3 regions of the Saccharopolyspora karakumensis genome follow, and region 2 is predicted to be linked to each of the others. Evidence: riboswitches for the same ligand, from Rfam matches in the RefSeq annotation. Region 2 holds a riboswitch; each other region holds the start of a gene.
What was found. Region 2 has a riboswitch for S-adenosylmethionine ahead of E1202_RS26570 (aminotransferase class V-fold PLP-dependent enzyme). Riboswitches for the same ligand answer to the same signal wherever they lie in the genome.
Positions count from the first base shown of each region.

Region 1: linked by a shared signal. The riboswitch ahead of E1202_RS04015 (methionine ABC transporter ATP-binding protein) and the one ahead of E1202_RS26570 (aminotransferase class V-fold PLP-dependent enzyme) in region 2 are both predicted to bind S-adenosylmethionine.
Region 3: linked by a shared signal. The riboswitch ahead of thrC (threonine synthase) and the one ahead of E1202_RS26570 (aminotransferase class V-fold PLP-dependent enzyme) in region 2 are both predicted to bind S-adenosylmethionine.

Region 1 covers NZ_SMLA01000004.1:68,423-71,690, reverse strand. Annotated here, with positions in the region: gene rsmA (16S rRNA (adenine(1518)-N(6)/adenine(1519)-N(6))-dimethyltransferase RsmA) at 121-990, shown strand; SAM riboswitch class I at 1,165-1,254, shown strand; gene E1202_RS04015 (methionine ABC transporter ATP-binding protein) at 1,497-2,519, shown strand; gene E1202_RS04010 (methionine ABC transporter permease) at 2,516-3,199, shown strand.
Region 2 covers NZ_SMLA01000060.1:8,097-11,364, forward strand. Annotated here, with positions in the region: gene E1202_RS26560 (RluA family pseudouridine synthase) at 1-67, opposite strand, end outside; gene lspA (signal peptidase II) at 109-717, opposite strand; gene E1202_RS26570 (aminotransferase class V-fold PLP-dependent enzyme) at 852-2,174, opposite strand; SAM riboswitch class IV at 2,209-2,324, opposite strand; gene ileS (isoleucine--tRNA ligase) at 2,446-3,268, opposite strand, start outside.
Region 3 covers NZ_SMLA01000003.1:89,014-92,281, forward strand. Annotated here, with positions in the region: gene E1202_RS02915 (DNA internalization-related competence protein ComEC/Rec2) at 1-530, shown strand, start outside; gene thrC (threonine synthase) at 616-1,884, opposite strand; SAM riboswitch class I at 1,899-2,036, opposite strand; gene holA (DNA polymerase III subunit delta) at 2,134-3,120, shown strand; gene E1202_RS02930 (TSUP family transporter) at 3,226-3,268, opposite strand, start outside.

The DNA.
Region 1 (3,268 bases), on a different contig from region 2:
CGCCAGAGAGCCGCTGAGCACCCGCGGCGGTGCGAGTTGCCGGGTGGGGCGAAGAGAAAGCGGCTTCGCCGCTTCGACCTGGTGAGATTGGTCGACACCGGCGCGGGTAGGTTCATCTGCGTGGATGAGCAGGGGGCGGCGTTGCTGGGACCGGCCGACGTGCGTCGGCTGGCCGACGAGCTGGACATCAAACCGACCAAGAAGCTCGGTCAGAACTTCGTGCACGACCCGAACACGGTGCGGCGGATCGTCTCCGCGGCCGAGGTCGGCCCGGACGACGTCGTGCTGGAGGTCGGCCCGGGTCTGGGCTCGCTGACGCTCGCGCTGCTGCCGTCCGCGGGCGCCGTCACCGCCGTGGAGATCGATCCGGTGCTGGCGGAGCGGTTGCCGCGCACCGCGCGCGAGTTCGCGCCCCAGCTGGCCGACCGCCTGACCGTGCTGCCCGCCGACGCGCTGCGGGTCCAGGCCGCCGACTTCCCGAAGCCGCCGACGGCGCTGGTCGCCAACCTGCCCTACAACGTCGCGGTGCCCGTGGTGCTGCACCTGCTGGCTGAGCTGCCGAGCCTGCGCAAGGGGCTGGTCATGGTCCAGTCCGAGGTCGCCGACCGGATGGCCGCCGAACCCGGCAGCCGGGTCTACGGCGTGCCGAGCGCGAAGGCGGCCTGGTACGCGGACGTGCGCCGCGCGGGCCCGGTGCCGCGCAAGGTCTTCTGGCCGGTGCCGAACGTGGACTCCGGGCTGGTCTCCTTCCACCGCGTCGATCCGCCGTCGAGCGCCTCGCGGCAGGACGTCTTCCGCGTGGTGGACGCCGCCTTCGCGCAGCGCCGCAAGACGTTGCGCGGCGCGCTGTCCGGCTGGGCCGGCTCGGCGGCGCGGGCGGAGGAGTTGTTGCGCGCGGCCGGGATCGACCCGACGACGCGCGGAGAGCAGTTGCGCATCGCCGATTTCGCCCGGATCGCGGAGGCAGCGTCATCCGGGTCGAGCAGCTGAACCACTCGTCCGGCGGCTTGCGGCCACGCGCTGCTACGTCACCGAGGGTGACGAAAACGCCACGCTCCGCAGAAAAATTCCCGCTCCGCCCGGTATGTGATGTGGCAAACGATTTCGGTCAGTGACCGCTATCAGCTTGCGTCGCGCCCTGTCGATGGGGTCTACTATTCGGGAAATCCATCCCGAGCGGCTGAGAGACCTGGCTTGTTGACGCCGCAGCAACCACCCGTCGCGGGCAGGTGCTAACGCCAGGACCGATGGAGTAGCTGTGGATTCCAACGCGCGGTTAGCGAACCTGTCTGCCACCGGCAACGCCCGGTTCGAGGTACCCCACATCAGGGAACTGCTCACGCAGCGGCGGTTCATCGACCACGGAAGGCGCACGACCTGCGCCTGTCGTCGCGAGATGTGACCTGGCCCTTCCCCTCTTCCTTTTCCCTTAGAAGTTCCCCATGGCTGCTGCCCGAACGCGGGCGCGGCCATCGCGAGCTGATGTGGAGCAGATCGTGATCTCAGTTGAGAACCTGACCAAGTCGTTCCAGCACAACGGCAGCACCGTCCACGCCCTCGACGGCGTGTCGATGGAGGTCAACGCGGGTTCGGTGTGCGGCGTGGTCGGACCGAGCGGAGCGGGGAAGTCGACGCTGGCCCGGTGCATCGCGCTGCTGGAGAAGCCCGACGGCGGTGCCATCCGCGTCGACGGCACCGACCTGGTGTCGCTGGACGGCAAGGCGCTGCGCGCCGCTCGCAGGCAGATCGGCGTTGTGCCGCAAGGTGATTCGCTGCTGCGGCAGCGCACCGCCGCGGGCAACGTCGCGCTGCCGCTGGAGGCCGCCGGCATCGGCGGTCCGCAGCGGCGCAACCGCGTCGGCGAACTCCTCGACCTCGTCGGCCTGACCGACAAGGCGTCGGTCTACCCGGACCAGCTCTCCGGTGGTCAGCGCCAGCGCATCGCGGTCGCCCGCGCGCTGGCGGCCAAGCCCTCGGTGCTGCTGGCCGACGAGCCGACCTCCGCGCTGGACCCGTCCACCACCGACTCGGTGCTGACCGTGCTCGACCGCGCGCGTGCCGAGCTGGGCGTCACCGTCCTGGTGGTCACCCACGACATGGCGGTGGTGCGCAAGATCGCCGACGACGTCGCGGTGCTCGAAGACGGCCAGGTCGTCGAGCACGGCAAGGTCCTGGACCTCGTCGCCGAGCCCGGCAGCAAGGTCAGCGGCACCCTGCTGCCCGCAACCGACCAGGCGGAGTCGCTGCGCCCGACTTCGGGCCGCCACGACGTGGTCGCCGAGATCGTGCTGGTCGGCTTCGCCGCAGTGGGAGCGCTGCTCCCCGAGGCCTCCAACCGGTTCGCCGTCGACCTGGCGATCCTGGGCGGTGGCCTGACCCGCCTCGGTGACACCCCGGTCGCCAAGTTCAAGATCGGCCTGACCGGTGAGCGTTCCGAGGCGGCGCTGAAGTGGATGATCGAGCGGGACGCGCACGTCCGGCGCGCCCCGGTGAGCGTTGACGGAGTTGCTGCTGCGTGACTGATGTGACCCCCTGGTCGGAGGTCGGCGAACTACTGGGCGAGGCAACGCTCGAAACGCTTTACATGGTGTTGGTGGCGACCGTGCTGGCCGTGGTCGGCGGGTTGCCGCTGGGTGTGCTGCTGCACCTGACCTCTCCGGTCGGGCTGAACCCCAAACCGGTGCTGAACAAGGTGCTCGGCGTGATCGTGGACGTGGTGCGCTCGGTGCCCTTCGTGGTGCTGCTGGTGGTGCTGGCGTCGTTCACCCGGCTGCTGATCGGGACCTCGATCGGCAGCAGCGCGGTGATCGTGCCGCTGACCATCGGTGCGATCCCGTTCTTCGCGCGGCTGACGCAGAACGCGTTGCGCGAGGTCGGTTTCACCGTGGTGGAAGCCGCGATCACGACCGGTTCGAGCAGGCTGCGGATCGTGTGGACGGTGCTGCTCGGCGAGGCCCGAGCCGCGCTGGTCGGCGCCGTCGGCGTCACCGCGGTGGCGCTGATCGGCTACGCCGCGATGGCCGGCGCCATCGGCGGCGGCGGCCTGGGCACGACCGCGATCCAGGACGGCTACCAGGGCTACGACGACCGGATCCTCTACGGATCCGTCGTGGTGCTGGGGATGCTGGCCTTCGCGATGCAGCTGATCACCGATCGCACCGCCAAGCTCGTCGATCGCCGGCGCACCGCCGCCGGCTGAATCCCCGGGAACCGAAACCCCTCCCCCTCCTGCGTCCGTCCCACGAGGACGGTGCGCGACCTCTGCCTG
Region 2 (3,268 bases):
CGGCGAGTCCGGCCACGGCGCTGCGGGACAGGCCGAGCAGCTTGGACAGGCCCGCGTCGATCCGCATGCCTTCCAAGCCCTCCGGCACGGGGAGGTTGCGGAGTTCGCTCACGACTTGTCGGCCTTCTGCTTGCGGTGGATCGTCCCGTCGAAGTCGCGGCCCAGCAGCGACAGCAGCACCACGAGGATGCCGCCGCAGGTGATGCAGCTGTCGGCGACGTTGAACACCGGGAACACCTGGCCGCCGGGCGCGAGGAAGGACAGGAAGTCCACCACGTGCCCCTGCAGCGGGCCGGGCGCCCGGAACAGCCGGTCGCCGAGGTTGCCGCAGGCACCGCCGAGCACCAGCCCCAGTCCCACGGCCCAGCCCGGCGAACGCAGCTTCGGCGCCAGCCACACGATCACGCCGACCACGGCGATGGCGAGCAGCGCGAGCAGCCAGGTCAGGCCGGTGGCCATCGAGAACGCCGCACCGGGATTGCGCAGCACGTCGAGGTAGAACAGGCCGCCGAGCACCTTCACCGGCGGGTTGCCCTCCAGGTTGGCGACCACGGCGACCTTGGTCACCACGTCCAGGGCCAGTCCGATCGCCGCCACTCCGAACAGCAGAGCCAGCAGCTTGCGGGACGCGCCCTTCGGTGCGTCCGCGGGCGGGGTGGTCCCGGCGGACTCCGACGAGGAGGACGCCTGCTCAGGAGGTGGGTGCTCGGTGCTCACGCCGCCATTGTCCCCGACCCGCGTGAACACCGGCGCACCAGGACCGCCGCGCCCGGGCCCAGTCGAATTTCACGCGGAGTTCGACTGCGAACTTCGCGACTCGAACTCCGCGCGAAATTCGTATCCCCCGGCGTTCAGGGCAGGAACGGCGGCAGCGGGCGCTGGTCGTCAACGGGCTCCCAGCGGCCCTCCACCTGCCGGTAGCTCGCCAACGGACCGTCGTTGACCAGGGACTTCAGCGCCGCGATCAGGCGGTCGACGTGCTCGGTCGCGGTGCCCAGGCCGATGCTGACGCGCAGCGCCCGCTCGGCGTCCGCACCCGCTCGGGCCAGCAGGTTCTTGGTTCCCAGGTGAGCGCAGAACAGGCCGTCGCGGACGCCGATGGCGTGCTCGGCCGACAGCGCGGCGGCGATCAGGCCCGGGTCCTGCCCGTCGATGGTGAAGCTGACGACGCCGACCCGGTCGTGCCCGGCGCCGAACAAGCTCAGCTCGCGCAGTCCGGGGATCTCCGCCAGGCCCGTGCGCAGGTGGCTGAGCAGCGAGGACTCGTGCCCGACGACGCCCTCCCAGCGGGTGGCGAAGGTGCGGCAGGCGGTGGCCAGGGCGTGCACGCCGACGGTGTTGGGCGAGCCGGCCTCGTGCCTCTCGGGGCCGGTGGTCCAGCTGACCGCGCGCTCGTTGACCACGCGGGTTGCGCCACCTCCGGCGAGGTGGGGCTCTGCGGCGTTGAGCCAGTCGGCGCGGCCGATCAGGGCCCCGGCGCCGAAGGGGGCGTAGAGCTTGTGGCCGGACAGGGCGGCGTAGTCGACGTCGAGCTCGGCGAGGCGGATCGGGCGGTGCGGCGCGAGCTGCGCGGCGTCCAGCGCGGTCCGGACTCCCCTGCGACGGGCGACGCGGGCGAGCTCGGCGACCGGCCACAGCTCGCCGGTGACGTTGCAGGCCCCGGTCAGCACGGCCAGCCGCGGTCCCTCCGGGCACTCGGCCAGCGCCGCGTCCAGGGCCGCGACCGCGTCGGCGGGCGTCTCGGGAGCGGGGATGCGGCGGACGTTGCGCCAGGGCAGCAGCGCGGCGTGGTGCGCGGTGTCGAACACGACCACCGAGGTGCCGCGCGGAACGGCCGAGGCCAGCAGGTTCAGCGCGTCGGTGGTGTTGCGGGTGAACACGACCTCGTCGCCCTGGCGGGCTCCGGTGAAGTCCAGCAGCACCTGGCGCGCGCCCTCGTAGACCCGGGTGGACACCTGCGAGGCGAACCCGGCGCCCCGGTGCACGCTGGCGTAGTACGGCAGCAGCTCGTCCACGGCGTCGCGCACGGCCGACAGGCAGGGGGCGCTGGCGGCGTGGTCGAGGTTGGCGTAGTTGGCGGTTCCGCCGGTGATCAGGGGAACCCGCAGTCCGGATCCGACCACGCCGGGAACGGCGATGGACTGGCTCGGAACATCGATGACGGCTGAAGACATCGCGACCCTCCCGGGGCCTCGAGGGCCCTCGGCGGGCCCGCGCTTGCCGAGCCGCACCGCGCGACCGGCCAGGTCTTCACCCGGGGCACCCCACCGCGGTAGGAGGGTTGCCGGCCAGCAAGCCGGGGCTTGACGCTGGCACTCATGACCTTCGCGGCGAAGGCTAGCGCCTCACCCCGCGCCGCGACAACGCCTTCTCACTTCGTGGGCAGGACGCGCGCATCGAGGACCCGGGAGCGCGCTCCCGGGTCCTCGATGCGCGAAAGCGGGGTCAGACGCGGGAGACCGCGACCTTGACCTCCACGCCGTCGCCGACGGTGCCGGTGGCGGCGTCGGCCGCGTCGCCGGCGGCGACCGCGTCGGCGAGGGTCTCGCCCGCGATGAACTCGCGGTGCGCCTCGACCGCCTCGACCACCTCGGTCGGGGCCTCCACGACGACCGTGATGCGGTCCGAGACCTCGAAACCGGCGTCCTTGCGGGCGTTCTGGATCACCCGGACGACGTCGCGGGCCAGGCCCTCGGCCGCCAGCTCCGGCGTGACGTCGGTGTCGAGCACCACCAGCCCGTCACCACCCGGAAGCGCCGCCGCGGCACCGGAGTCGGTCGAGACCAGCCGCTCGGTGAACTCGCCCTCCTGCAGCTCGATGCCCGCGGCGACCACGGTGGACCCGCGGTGCTGCCAATCACCGGCCTTGACGGCCTTGATCACTGTCTGCACGTCCTTGCCCAACCGCGGACCCGCCGCGCGCGCGTTGACCGCGATCTCGAAGTGACCGTGCGCGGCCACGTCGGTGCTCAGCTCCAGGCCCTTGACGTTGACCTCGTCGCTGATCAGGTCGGCGAACGGGCGCAGCGCCTCGGCCTGCGGCGTGGCCACCACCAGCGAGGCCAGCGGCAGCCGGACCCGCAGCTTGTTGGACTTGCGCAGCGCCAGCGCCGAGGAGCACACCTGCCGCACCTGGTCCATCGCCGACACCAGCGCGGCGTCCGCGGGCAGCTCGTCCACCAGCGGCCAGTCGGTCAGGTGCACCGAGCGGCCACCGGTGAGCCCGCGCCACACCGCCTCGGCGGTCAGCGGCAGCAGCGGGGCCACC
Region 3 (3,268 bases), on a different contig from region 2:
GGGCCTTCGGTGATCTGGTGCGCGACACCCGTGCGCACCGCACGCCGACCGTCACCCTGCAGGCCGGGCAGCGGCTGGCGTGGCCGGGTCTCGTGCTCGACGTCCTCGCCCCCGACCCGGGCGTGACCCGCACGCAGACCGCCGACGACGCCAACGATGCGTCGTTGGTGATCCGCGCGACCACCCCGGCGGGACGCGTGCTGCTCACCGGTGACGTGGAGCTGCCGGGGCAGGGGCGTCTGGTGTCGTCCGGCGCGGATCTGCGAGCCGACGTGCTCAAGGTTCCACACCACGGATCCCGCTACACGACACCGCGCTTCCTGCGCGCTGTGCGGCCGAGGCTCGCGCTGATCAGCGTCGGCGCGGGCAACGACTACGGGCACCCGAACCCGTTCGTGGTCGACACGCTGGCCCGCGCTGGCACCCGGGTGCTGCGCACCGACCAGGAAGGGGACATCGCGGTCCTCCCCGGGCCGCGGGGGCCTCGGTTCGTCGCACGCGGAGACCCGCTGCGCGTCACCGACAACTGAGCATCCGAAGTGGACGAAAAAGGTGGGTGGCGTCCTCTCGGGACGGCCACCCACCTTGAGAGAGGAGGATTCGCCTACAACGGAATCAGAGGCCCAGAGCCTGGTTCACCGACTCGGTGGTCGGGGCGACGGTGGCCTTCGGGCCGAGCTCGCCCTCGACGGCGTCCAGGGTCTTGAGGCCGTCACCGGTGATCAGCAGAACCGTCTCGGCGTCCGGGTCGATCTTGCCGGCCTCGATGAGCTTCTTGGCGGTCGCCACGGTCACGCCACCGGCGGTCTCGGCGAAGATGCCCTCGGTGCGGGCCAGCAGGCGGATGCCGGCGCGGACCTCGTCGTCGGTGACGTCCTCGATGGCACCGCCGGTCTTGCGGACGATGTCGAGCACGTACGGACCGTCGGCGGGGGCGCCGATGGCCAGCGAGCGGGCGATGGTGTCCGGCTTGACCGGCTGCACCACGTCGTGGCCGTTGCGGAAGGCGGTGGAGACCGGGGAGCAGCCGGAGGCCTGCGCGCCGAAGATCTTCACGGGGCTCTCGTCGACCAGGCCGACCTGGGCGAACTCGTTGAAGCCCTTGTGGACCTTGGTCAGCTGCGAGCCGGAGGCGATCGGCACCACGATCTGCTCGGGGATGCGCCAGCCCAGCTGCTCGGCGACCTCGAAGGCCAGGGTCTTGGAGCCCTCGGAGTAGTAGGGCCGGACGTTGACGTTGACGAACGCCCAGTCCTCGTGCTCGCCGGCGAGCTCGGTCGCGAGCCGGTTGACGTCGTCGTAGTTGCCGTCGACGGCCAGCAGCGAGCCGTCGTAGACCGCGCTCATCAGGATCTTGGCGCGTTCGAGGGTCTTGGGGACCAGCACGACCGAGTCCCAGCCGGCGCGGGCAGCGGCGGCGGCCACGGCGTTGGCGAGGTTGCCGGTCGACGGGCAGGCCAGCACCTTGAACCCGAACTCGCGGGCGGCGGCCAGTGCGACGGCGACGACGCGGTCCTTGAAGGAATGCGTGGGGTTGCCGGTGTCGTCCTTGATCCAGATCTTCTTCACGCCGAGGGCCTTGGCGAGGTTGTCCGCCTGGATCAAGCGGGTGCAGCCGGGCTCGGTGTTCGGGATCTGGTCGACGTTGCCCGGAACCGGCAGGAACTGCTTGTAGCGCCAGATCGACCGCGGACCGGCCTCGATCTCCTCGCGGCGGATCTTGCCGAAGTCGTAGGCGACCTCAAGCGGCGAGAAGTCTTCGAGGGAGACGAATTCGGGAGCCAGCGGCTGCCGGTGTCCCTCTTCCTTGGACACCAGTTCGACGGCGTTGCCGAGATCGAACTTCTTGCCGGCGGTCGTGTTGGCGGGGGCAGCAGCAGTCATCGCGCGAGGTCCTCTCCTCATCTGTCCCGCGGACGGGTCGGAATTGGCACCTGTTTGCGTCCGTGACCTCGCGCCGGTTTTTTGCACGATGCAGCGGACGAACGGTTGCCGGGGCTTCAACGGGCCGTTCCCTCTGCCCCTCTGGATGAGCTATTCGGTTGTGCGGGCAACGTTAGTTGAACGAATGCATTCCTGGCCAGTGCGCATCCAGATGGCGAGACTGTCGCGGGCCCGTGGGACCATTCGTTCATGAGCTCACCGACCGTTGTCGCGGACCCGCTGCACCTGGTTCTCGGAGACGAAGAGCTGCTGGTGGAGCGCGCGATGTGGGCTGCGGTCGGGGCAGCCCGAGCGGCCGATCCGGAGGCCGATTTCAGCAGGGTGAAGGTGAGTGAGCTCACCCCTCCGGAGCTGGCCGAGATGCTGAGTCCCTCGCTGTTCGCGGAGGCTCGCGTGCTGGCGATCGAATCGGCGCAGGACGCCGGAAAGGAGATCGCCGAGGCCTTGCTGCTGCACGCCAAGCAACCGGCCGAGGGCGTGACCCTGATCGTCCTGCACAGCGGTGGCGGGCGGGCCAAGCACGCCAAGGAACTGCCCAACGCGCTGAAGAAGGTCGGCGCCCGGGTCACCGAGTGCAAGAAGCTCACCAAGCCCGCCGATCGCGAGGCGTTCGTCCGCGACGAGATCCGCCGCGCGGGCGGCAAGTCCGACTCCGGCGGGGTCAGCGCTCTGATCGAGGCGGTCGGCTCGGACCTGCGGGAACTGGCGGCTGCGGCCTCGCAGCTGGTGGCCGACACGGGCGGCAAGATCGACGCGGACGCGGTCGGCCGCTACTACCGGGGCCGCGCCGAGGTCACGGGGTTCGCGGTCGCGGAGAAGGCCGTGGTCGGGGACCGGGCCGGCGCGCTCGAAGCGCTGCGCTGGGCGATCCAGCTCGGCGTGCCGCACGTGCTCATCGCCGACGCCCTCGCGGACTCGGTTCGCACCATCGGCCGCGTCGCGGCGGCGGGCGGGCGCAACGATCCCTACCGGCTGGCAGGCGATCTCGGCATGCCCGCCTGGAAGGTCAAGAAGGCCCAGTCGCAGTCGCGCGGCTGGACGCCGACGAGCCTGGCGGCGGCGCTGCAGGTCGTCGCCGAGGTCAACGCGGGAGTCAAGGGCATGGCCGCCGACGCCGACTACGCCCTGGAGAAGACGGTCCTGCGCCTGGTCTCGCTGCGCAACCAGCGCACCTGATCACGCCGGCCGAGCAGCACCACTCCGGCGAGCACCACGACGGCACCGGCCGCGCCTCACCGAGCAGCCGCCAGGGCAGCCGACGATGGCGATGCTCGGCTCCGATCAGCCGCTGAGCGCGATCTTCCAGCCGAGGCTGACCACGAGC